One region of the Streptomyces sp. NPDC002742 genome, then DNA from elsewhere that is predicted to be linked to it. Evidence: riboswitches for the same ligand, from Rfam matches in the RefSeq annotation. Region 1 holds a riboswitch; the other holds the start of a gene.
What was found. Region 1 has a riboswitch for glycine ahead of gcvT (glycine cleavage system aminomethyltransferase GcvT). Riboswitches for the same ligand answer to the same signal wherever they lie in the genome.
Positions count from the first base shown of each region.

Region 2: another riboswitch for glycine. It lies ahead of gcvP (aminomethyl-transferring glycine dehydrogenase); the one in region 1 lies ahead of gcvT (glycine cleavage system aminomethyltransferase GcvT).

Region 1 covers NZ_JBIAQF010000023.1:47,298-51,946, forward strand. The annotation lists gene glyA (serine hydroxymethyltransferase) at 1-793, opposite strand, end outside; gene gcvH (glycine cleavage system protein GcvH) at 805-1,182, opposite strand; gene gcvT (glycine cleavage system aminomethyltransferase GcvT) at 1,367-2,485, opposite strand; glycine riboswitch at 2,633-2,729, opposite strand; gene ACFYW8_RS32860 (AAA family ATPase) at 2,905-3,573, shown strand; gene ACFYW8_RS32865 (enhanced serine sensitivity protein SseB) at 3,637-4,413, shown strand; gene ACFYW8_RS32870 (enhanced serine sensitivity protein SseB C-terminal domain-containing protein) at 4,641-4,649, shown strand, end outside.
Region 2 covers NZ_JBIAQF010000011.1:8,976-13,624, reverse strand. The annotation lists gene gcvP (aminomethyl-transferring glycine dehydrogenase) at 1-2,318, opposite strand, end outside; glycine riboswitch at 2,496-2,591, opposite strand; gene ACFYW8_RS20670 (PRC-barrel domain-containing protein) at 2,705-3,073, shown strand; gene ACFYW8_RS20665 (DNA polymerase IV) at 2,998-4,605, opposite strand.

The sequences.
Region 1 (4,649 bases):
GCTCCAGCGGACCGCCCTGCTGACCGGGGAAGACCGCGGAGTTGATCTTCTTGGCCAGCTCGGCCGTCGAGAGGATCACGCCACCGCGGGGTCCGCCGAGGGTCTTGTGGGTGGTCGTCGTGACGACATGGGCGTGCGGCACCGGGTTCGGGTGCAGCCCCGCGGCCACGAGGCCCGCGAAGTGCGCCATGTCGACCATGAGGTACGCGCCGACCTCATCGGCGATGCGGCGGAACTCCGCGAAGTCCAGCTGCCGCGGGTAGGCGGACCAGCCGGCCACGATCAGCTTCGGCCGGGACTCCTTGGCGAGGCGCTCGACCTCGGCCATGTCGACCTGACCGGTCTCGTCGCTCACGTGGTACGCGACCACGTTGTAGAGCTTGCCGGAGAAGTTGATCTTCATGCCGTGGGTGAGGTGCCCGCCGTGCGCGAGGTTCAGACCCATGATCGTGTCGCCCGGCTTGAGCAGCGCGAACATCGCGGCCGCGTTGGCCTGGGCGCCCGAGTGGGGCTGCACGTTCGCGTGCTCGGCGCCGAACAGCGCCTTGACCCGGTCGATGGCGATCTGCTCGACCACGTCGACGTGCTCGCAGCCGCCGTAGTAGCGGCGGCCCGGGTAACCCTCGGCGTACTTGTTGGTCAGGACCGAGCCCTGGGCCTCCATGACCGCGACCGGAGCGAAGTTCTCCGAGGCGATCATCTCCAGGGTGGACTGCTGGCGGTGCAGCTCGGCGTCGACGGCGGCCGCGACGTCCGGGTCCAGCTCGTGAAGGGGGGTGTTCAGAAGCGACATGCGGTGACTCCTCAGCCGGCGGTGAAGGCGGTGTACTCGTCGGCGGACATCAGGTCCTCGGGCTCGCCCGCGACGCGGACCTTGAACAGCCAGCCGCCCTCGAAGGGCGCGGAGTTCACGAGCGACGGGTCGTCCACGACGTCCTGGTTGGCCTCGACGACCTCGCCGCCGACCGGGGAGTACAGGTCGCTGACCGACTTGGTCGACTCCAGCTCGCCGCAGGACTCGCCCGCGGTCACCGTGTCACCGACCTCCGGGAGCTGGGCGTAGACCACATCGCCGAGCGCGTTGGCCGCGAACTCGGTGATGCCGACCGTCGCGACGCCGTCCTCGGCGACGGACAGCCACTCGTGCTCCTTGCTGTAGCGCAGCTGCTGGGGGTTGCTCATGGCCTGAATTCTCCTGTACGCGGTGGAGTGCTGATGGAGGGAAGCGTGGGTGACCCGGGCGGATGTGCGCAGGGTCACGTCCGGCGCCCGACGGGATCGCCCGTCAGCGCCGGCGTCCGACGGGCAGCCGTGTCATGTCCGGCCCGTGCGGACCGGTGTCACGTCCGGCCCGTGCGGACCAGTGTCACTTCTGGCGCTTGTAGAACGGCAGCGCCACGACCTCGTACGGTTCGTGGCTGCCCCGGATGTCCACACCGACACCGGCGGTGCCCGGCGCGGCGTGCGCGGCGTCGACGTACGCCATGGCGATCGGCTTGCCCAGGGTCGGGGACGGGGCGCCGGAGGTGACCTCGCCGATCACCTGACCTCCGGCGACGACCGGGTACCCGGCGCGCGGCACCCGACGCCCCTCGGCGATCAGGCCGACGAGCACGCGCGGCGGCTTCGAAGCGGCGCGCTCGGCGGCTTCGGCCAGGGCCTCGCGCCCCACGAAGTCGCCGTCCTTCTCGAACTTCACGACCCGGCCGAGACCGGCGTCGAAGGGGGTCAGCGAGGTGGTCAGCTCGTGCCCGTAGAGCGGCATGCCGGCCTCCAGGCGCAGCGTGTCGCGGCACGACAGACCACAGGGGACCAGCCCGGCCGGGGTGCCGGCGTCGGTCAGCGCCTGCCACACCTTCTCGGCGTCGGCGGGGGCGACGAACAGCTCGAAGCCGTCCTCACCGGTGTAGCCGGTGCGGGCGATCAGGGCCGGAACACCGGCCACCGTGCCCGGCAGGCCCGCGTAGTACTTCAGGCCGTCGAGGTCGGCGTCGGTGATCGACTTGAGGATGCCGGGGGACTCGGGCCCCTGCACGGCGATGAGCGCGTACGCGTCACGGTCGTCGCGCACGACCGCGTCGAAACCGGCCGCGCGCTCGGTCAGGGCGTCCAGCACCACCTGGGCGTTGGAGGCGTTCGCGACGACCATGTACGTGTGCTCGGCCAGCCGGTAGACGATCAGGTCGTCCAGGATGCCGCCGTCGGCCTGGCAGATCATCGTGTAGCGGGCGCGGCCGACGCCCACGGTGGCGATGTTGCCGACCAGCGCGAAGGCGAGGAGCTCGGCGGCCTGCGGGCCCGTGACGGTGATCTCGCCCATGTGGGAGAGGTCGAAGAGGCCGGCCTTCGTGCGGACGGCGAGGTGCTCGTCGCGCTCCGAGCCGTAGCGCAGGGGCATGTCCCAGCCTGCGAAGTCGGTCATCGTCGCGCCCAGCGAGCGATGCAGGGCATCGAGCGCGGTGTGACGGGGTGCGTTGCTGCTCATCGGTCTGGCTCCCAAGGCATGACGGCGAGGTCGTTCCTCCCCATCTGTCATCGGAACCTGAGAGGTTCATCAGGACCCCACGAAACGGTGGTCCTGATTTGCACCTTGGGTGGAGCCACCGGTGAGCGGCCCGCTTTTCAGATGTGCCTCGCCCGCGCGGTAACGGGGCCTGAGAGATTCAAGGGAGGGACTTGCTCCTTCGGCGCCCGGGTACACGTACCCAGGACTCTCCCGCGCGGATTCAAGCGGCCGGTATGCAGTTGGCGCGGCCATCATCGCACGCGCCGTCCGATCCCGGCAGCCCGGCATCTGTGACCGGGCTGTGGCAGTCCGCGCATGAAAAGGAGAAGCGCCGGGCATTACCTTCTCTTTACACTCGACGGGGATGGGACTCCACGTCCAAGGGGAGGACGGTCACGGTGAACAGGACCACGGCGTACGCGACGACCTCCGGTCTCGCGCTGCCCGAGCAGACCGGCGCACCGGCCCGGAAGGGGCGAGGACCGCTTCCGGCCGGCGTCGTCCGGGACCTCCGCGACCGGGTCGGCCACAGCCCGCACGGTCTCCGCTTCGGGGCGCGCGACCTCGTCGTGGTCACCGGACTGCCCGGCAGTGGCAAGTCGACGCTGATGCGGCGGGCCGTGCGGGGCGCGCGCGTCGACTCGCAGGACACCCGCGACCGCTGGGACGGCCGGATGGCCCGCCTGCTGCCGTACGCCTTCTACCGTCCTCTCGTCCGCCTCGCGCACTACGCCGGCCTGCGCCGCGCGCTGCGGGGCGGCGGCGGGCTCGTCGTGCACGACTGCGGTACGCAGGCCTGGGTGCGCCGCTGGCTCGCCCGCGAGGCCCGGCGCCGGGGCGGCGCGCTGCACCTGCTGCTGCTCGACGTCACGCCGGGAACCGCGCTGGACGGCCAGCGCGAGCGCGGCCGGGGCGTCTCGCGCTACGCCTTCGCCCGTCATCGTGGCGCGGTCGCCCGGCTGCTGCGCTCCGCCGAGCAGGGAGACCTGCCCGAGGGGTGCGGTTCGGCGGTGCTCATCGACCGGGACGCGGCGGACGTACTGCGCAGGATCGACTTCGGCCACTGACCGGTTGCGGTGGCCCACTAACCTTTCCAGCCGGAACAGTGGTTCGAAGCGGGCGGTAGACAGATGGACTTTCCGGCACAGGCACACCCCCATCCGCACGGCGGTTGGCCGGGCAACGAGCTGGAGGAGGTGTTGTCCTCCTCCTTCGGCATGCCCGCGGGCCCCTCGTCGGCCGCTCGTATCGTCGAGGTGCTCGGCCGTAGCTTCGTGTGGGTGCCGCTGCCCAACGGCGGCGGCCCGCAGAGCGGTCCGCTCGATCTGCCCACGATGGATCTCGGGGGCCAGGTCTACGTCCCCGTCTTCAGCTCCGAGGAGCAGTTCCGCCAGGTCACCGGCGGCCACATGTCGTACACGATCGCTCCCGCCGCGGAGTTCGCCCGCGGGCTTCCGCCACAGGTGGGCATCGTGGTCAACCCGGACGGCGTGGTCGGCGTACCGCTGCCGCCGATGGCCGTCGCCGAGCTGTGCCGGGCCGGGCGGACCCCGCTGGACGGGTCGGCCAGTGGTGGCCGGGTGCGGCTCTTCGAACCCGACTGGCAGGAGGAGCCGATGGACTTCCTCGCCGCGGCCTCGGCCGAGTTCGCCGGGACCGGCGTCGTCCTGAGCGCCCGCCGCTGCCTGGCCAGCATCGAGGGCGACGATCCCGTCATGTTCATCGGTGTCGAACTCTCGGTGTGGGAGGGCGAGGCCCGCAACCTGCCCCTCGACGCCCTGGGCCGTGCCCTCGGCCGCGTCCCGATGAACATTCCGGTGAACCTGGTGCTTCTCGACGTGACGCAGGACCCGGTCGCCGACTGGATGCGGGCCCAGGTGCGCCCCTTCTACCAGCACGGTCACTGAACGGCGCCCGTATCGAGGGGGCCCGGGAACCGGGTGACCGGCCCCGTACGGCCCGTGGGTCCCCTCGCGCGGTGGGCCCCGGCTGTCGACTGCTTCCCCCGGCGGAGCGCGAACGCCGCATAAGCTGGTTTCATGGCCTGGTCGAGGTGTTGACGAATGTTCGTAACCGGCGCCTCGGGCGTAAGGGATGAGTTCGTCGTGAATTGTTCGCGAAGGGGCGGTTGAGGGTGAGCGCG
Region 2 (4,649 bases), on a different contig from region 1:
AGCCGGACGTAGGACCAGGAGATGGGCAGGATGCCCGCGGATCCCCAGGGAGCGGCCGAGATCGGGCCGACACCGGTCTCCGGACCGGCCTCGGGCTGGAGCGGGTGGTTCGGCAGGTAAGGCGCCAGGTGCGCGCGCACGCCGACCGGGCCGACACCCGGACCGCCGCCGCCGTGCGGGATGCAGAAGGTCTTGTGCAGGTTGAGGTGCGAGACGTCGCCGCCGAAGTGACCCGGCTTGGCGAGACCCACCAGGGCGTTGAGGTTGGCGCCGTCGACGTAGACCTGGCCGCCGGCCTCGTGCACCTGGGCGCAGATGTCGGCGACGTGCTCCTCGAACACACCGTGCGTCGAGGGGTACGTGATCATCAGCACCGACAGTTCGTCACGGTACTGCTCGATCTTGGCGCGCAGGTCCTGGACGTCGATCTCGCCGTCGTCCGCGGTCTTCACGACGACGACCTTCATGCCGGCCATCACGGCGCTGGCGGCGTTGGTGCCGTGCGCGGACGACGGGATGAGGCACACGGTGCGCTGGTCGTCACCGTTGGCGCGGTGGTAGCCGCGCACGGCCAGCAGACCGGCCAGCTCGCCCTGCGAACCGGCGTTGGGCTGGAGCGACACCTTGTCGTAGCCGGTGACCTCGGCGAGCTGGTCCTCCAGCTCGTGGATCAGCGTCAGGTAGCCCCGCGCCTGCTCGGCGGGCGCGAAGGGGTGGAGCTGCCCGAACTCGGGCCAGGTGACCGGCTCCATCTCGGTGGTCGCGTTGAGCTTCATGGTGCAGGAGCCCAGCGGGATCATGCCGCGGTCGAGCGCGTAGTCGCGATCGGAGAGCTTGCGCAGGTAGCGCAGCATCGCGGTCTCGGAGCGGTGCTGGTGGAAGACGGGGTGCGTGAGGTACGCGTCGGTGCGCAGCAGCGCGGCCGGCAGGGTGTCCTCCGCGCTCGCGTCCAGCGCCTCGATGTCGCCCTCGACGCCGAATGCGGTCCACACGGCGGCGAGCTGCTCGCGCGTGGTCGTCTCGTCGCACGAGATCGACACCTGGTCGGCGTCGACGAGGTGGAGGTTGACGCCGTGGTCGCGGGCGGCGGCGACGATCTCGGCGGCGCGGCCCGGGACCCGCGCGGTGAGCGTGTCGAAGTACGCGCCGTGCACGAGCTCGACACCGCCGGCGGTGAGCCCGGCGGCCAGGACCGTGGCGTAGCGGTGGGTACGCCGTGCGATGGTCCGCAGGCCGTCGGGACCGTGGTAGACGGCGTACATGCCGGCCATCACGGCGAGCAGCACCTGAGCCGTACAGATGTTGCTGGTCGCCTTCTCGCGACGGATGTGCTGCTCACGCGTCTGCAGGGCGAGGCGGTACGCCTTGTTCCCGTCGGCGTCCACGGAGACACCGACCAGCCGGCCGGGAAGGCTGCGCGCGAACTTCTCGCGGACCGCCATGTAACCGGCGTGCGGTCCGCCGAAGCCCATCGGCACGCCGAAGCGCTGCGTCGTACCTACCGCGATGTCCGCGTCGAGCTCGCCGGGCGAGGTGAGCAGGGTCAGGGCGAGCAGATCGGCGGCGACGGTGACGACGGCGCCCAGCTCGTGCGCCTGCTGGATGACCGGCTTGATGTCGCGCACGGCACCGGAGGCGCCCGGGTACTGGATCAGCACGCCGTTGATCTCGCGCCCGGCGAGGTCGGCCGGGATGCCGTCGGCGAGGTCTGCGACGACGATCTCGACGCCGGTCGGCTCGGCGCGGGTCTCTATGACGGCGATGGTCTGCGGCAGCGCGTCCGCGTCGACCAGGAAGAGGCCCTTCTTGTTCTTGCCCATGCGCCGGGACAGCGCCATCGCCTCGGCGGCTGCGGTGCCCTCGTCGAGGAGGGAGGCGCCGGAGGTCGGCAGGCCGGTCAGCTCGGCGACGACGGTCTGGAAGTTCAGCAGCGCCTCGAGGCGACCCTGCGAGATCTCCGGCTGGTACGGCGTGTACGCGGTGTACCAGGCCGGGTTCTCCATGACGTTGCGCAGGATCACCGGCGGCGTGAACGTGCCGTAGTAACCGAGCCCGATCATCGAGCCGAGCACCTCGTTGCGGTCCGCGAGGGAGCGGAGCTCGGCCAGTACCTCAGCCTCGGTACGCGCGGCCGGCAGCTTCAGGGCCTCGGCGTTCTTGATCACATCCGGGACCGCGGCGGCCGTCAGCTCGTCGAGCGAGCCGTATCCGACCTGCGCGAGCATCTTGGCCCGTGCTTCGGAGTCGGGCCCGATGTGGCGCTGCTCGAAGGGAATGCCCTGTTCGAGCTCGGAAAGCGGAATGCGAGGGGCGGTCATGGCGGAGGCCTCCTGGTCTGACGCGACCTTCGAGGGGCACCCCGGCACGGGCACCCCGACGGCCTCCCCCTCTGTCATCTCAACCTGAGAGTTTCACCGGATCGTCCGTGGACGGTCCGGCTTTCACCGTCGGTGAGAGCGGAAGCCATCGGCACCCGCCCTGCTTTCCAGAGTGACCTCGTCCGTGCGGTACGTGAGCCTGAGAGATTCCGGGGAGGAGTTGCTCCTTCGGCGCCTCCATCGAAGTCTGGAGGACTCTCCCGCACGGGATCAGCAGCCATCGCCAGCCTACCAGCGAGGACTGGACACCGGCCTTCGAGTGGCCACCTTCACAGATGTGCTCTTTTGTAGTACTTACGGATGAGTTTGCGACCACTGGAGGGACCGTGCAGACCGACATCGATCCGCGCAACCTGATCGGCCGCAAGGCGTTCGACAGCAACGGCACCAAGATCGGCACGATCGACGAGGTCTACCTCGACGACGCGACCGGTGTCCCGGAGTGGGCTGCCATACGCACCGGGCTGTTCAGCAGGGACGCCTTCGTGCCCCTGGAGCCCAGCGAGATCGTCGAGGGGACCTTGCGCATCCCCTTCGAGCGAGCGCTGATCAAGGACGCCCCCGACTTCGGCGTCGGGCGTCACCTCTCCCCCGAACAGGAACTCCAGCTCTACCACCACTACGGTCTCGACGTTGCGTCCCCGCCGCCCCCGGACCGGGACTTCGGCCGGATCGCGGGCACGGAGGACGCCTGAGCCGTGCGGGCGCCCCGGCGGCCCGCGTCCGGGCCCGGTCTCGCGTCGGGGCCTGTGTCCGGGCCTGATCTCGCGTCCGGGCCCGGTCTCGCGTCCAGGACCAGGTGCGTGTCCGGGCCTTGTGTCGCGCCTTCTGACACCGACGGCTCGGAAGCGGCCCGCAGCCCGTCGGCGGCCTCGGGTCCTCGCTCCACCAGGGGCAGCGGTTCAGCCGGTTCCAGTTGCGGATCGTCCGTCCGGAACGTCCGCACCCTGCCGGGCTCGGAGTAGGGCGTCTCGAACCGCACCGTGACCCGTCCCAGCCCGCTCCCCTGTACCCATCCGTGCCCGTACTCGGCATGACGCACGTCGTGCCCGGAGGGCCACCGCCGCTCCGCGGGCTCCGCCGCCTCCGTGCCGGCCTCCTCGGCCGGCTCGTCCACGGAACGCTCCTCCGCCGCCGGCTCCCCCACGGCAGCGGCCTGCGCCTGCGCGAACAAGTCCTCCTGCGTGTAGTCGGCGAGCCCGGAGACACCGACGCCCAGCAGGCGCACGCCTCCGGTCGTGTCCACGCCCTCCAGCAGCCGTGCGGCGGCCTCCCTGACGACACCGGGGTCGTCCGTGGGCCCGCGCAGCGTCTCGGACCGGGTCAGCGTCGAGAAGTCGTACCTGCGCACCTTCAGCACGATCGTCCGCCCCGACAGCCCGGCCCGGCGCAGCCGCCGCACACACCGGTCCGCGAGCCGCTGCACCTCCAGCTCCACCCGGACCCGGTCATGGATGTCCACGTCGTACGTGTCCTCGACCGACACGGACTTGGTCTCCCGCTCGGCCACCACGGGCCGGTCGTCGTGGGCCAGCGCCATCGCGAACAGCGCGTGCCCATGGGCCTTCCCCAGCAGCCGCACGAGCTCGTCCTCACCCGCCTCGGCGAGCTCCTCGACGGTGGTGATGCCCGCCCGCCGCAGATGGTCGCCGGTGGCCGGCCCCACGCCCGGCAGCGTCCGCACCGGCATCGGTCCAAGCAGCGCGCGCTCGCTGCCCGGCTCGATCAGCACGAGACCGTCGGGCTTGGCCTGCTCCGAAGCGATCTTCGCCAGCATCTTGGAGGCGGCGAGCCCCACCGACCCCGTGAGCCCCGTGACCGCACGGATGTCCGCGCGCAGCTTGGCACCGGCCAGCCGCGCCGAGGCGTCGTCCCAGGCCGTCCCGCCCGCCTCCAGGTCCACGAAGGCCTCGTCCAGGCTCAACGGCTCCACCAACGGCGACAGAGCCCTCAGCAGCCCCATAACCTGCTCGCTGACCTCACGGTAGAGCCCGAAGCGCGGCACGAGATAGGCGGCGTTCGGTGCGCGCCTGCGGGCCTGGGCCATGGGCATCGCCGAGTTCACCCCGAAGACGCGCGCCTCGTACGAGGCGGTGGCGACGACTCCGCGGGGTCCGAGCCCGCCCACCACGACGGCCTTCCCGCGCAGGCTCGGCTTGGACGCCTGCTCCGCCGAGGCGAAGAAGGCGTCCATGTCGAGATGCAGGATCGTGGGCGCGGTTCTCACATCTCCGATGCTGCCCTACGCCACTGACAATGCCCCGGCACGCC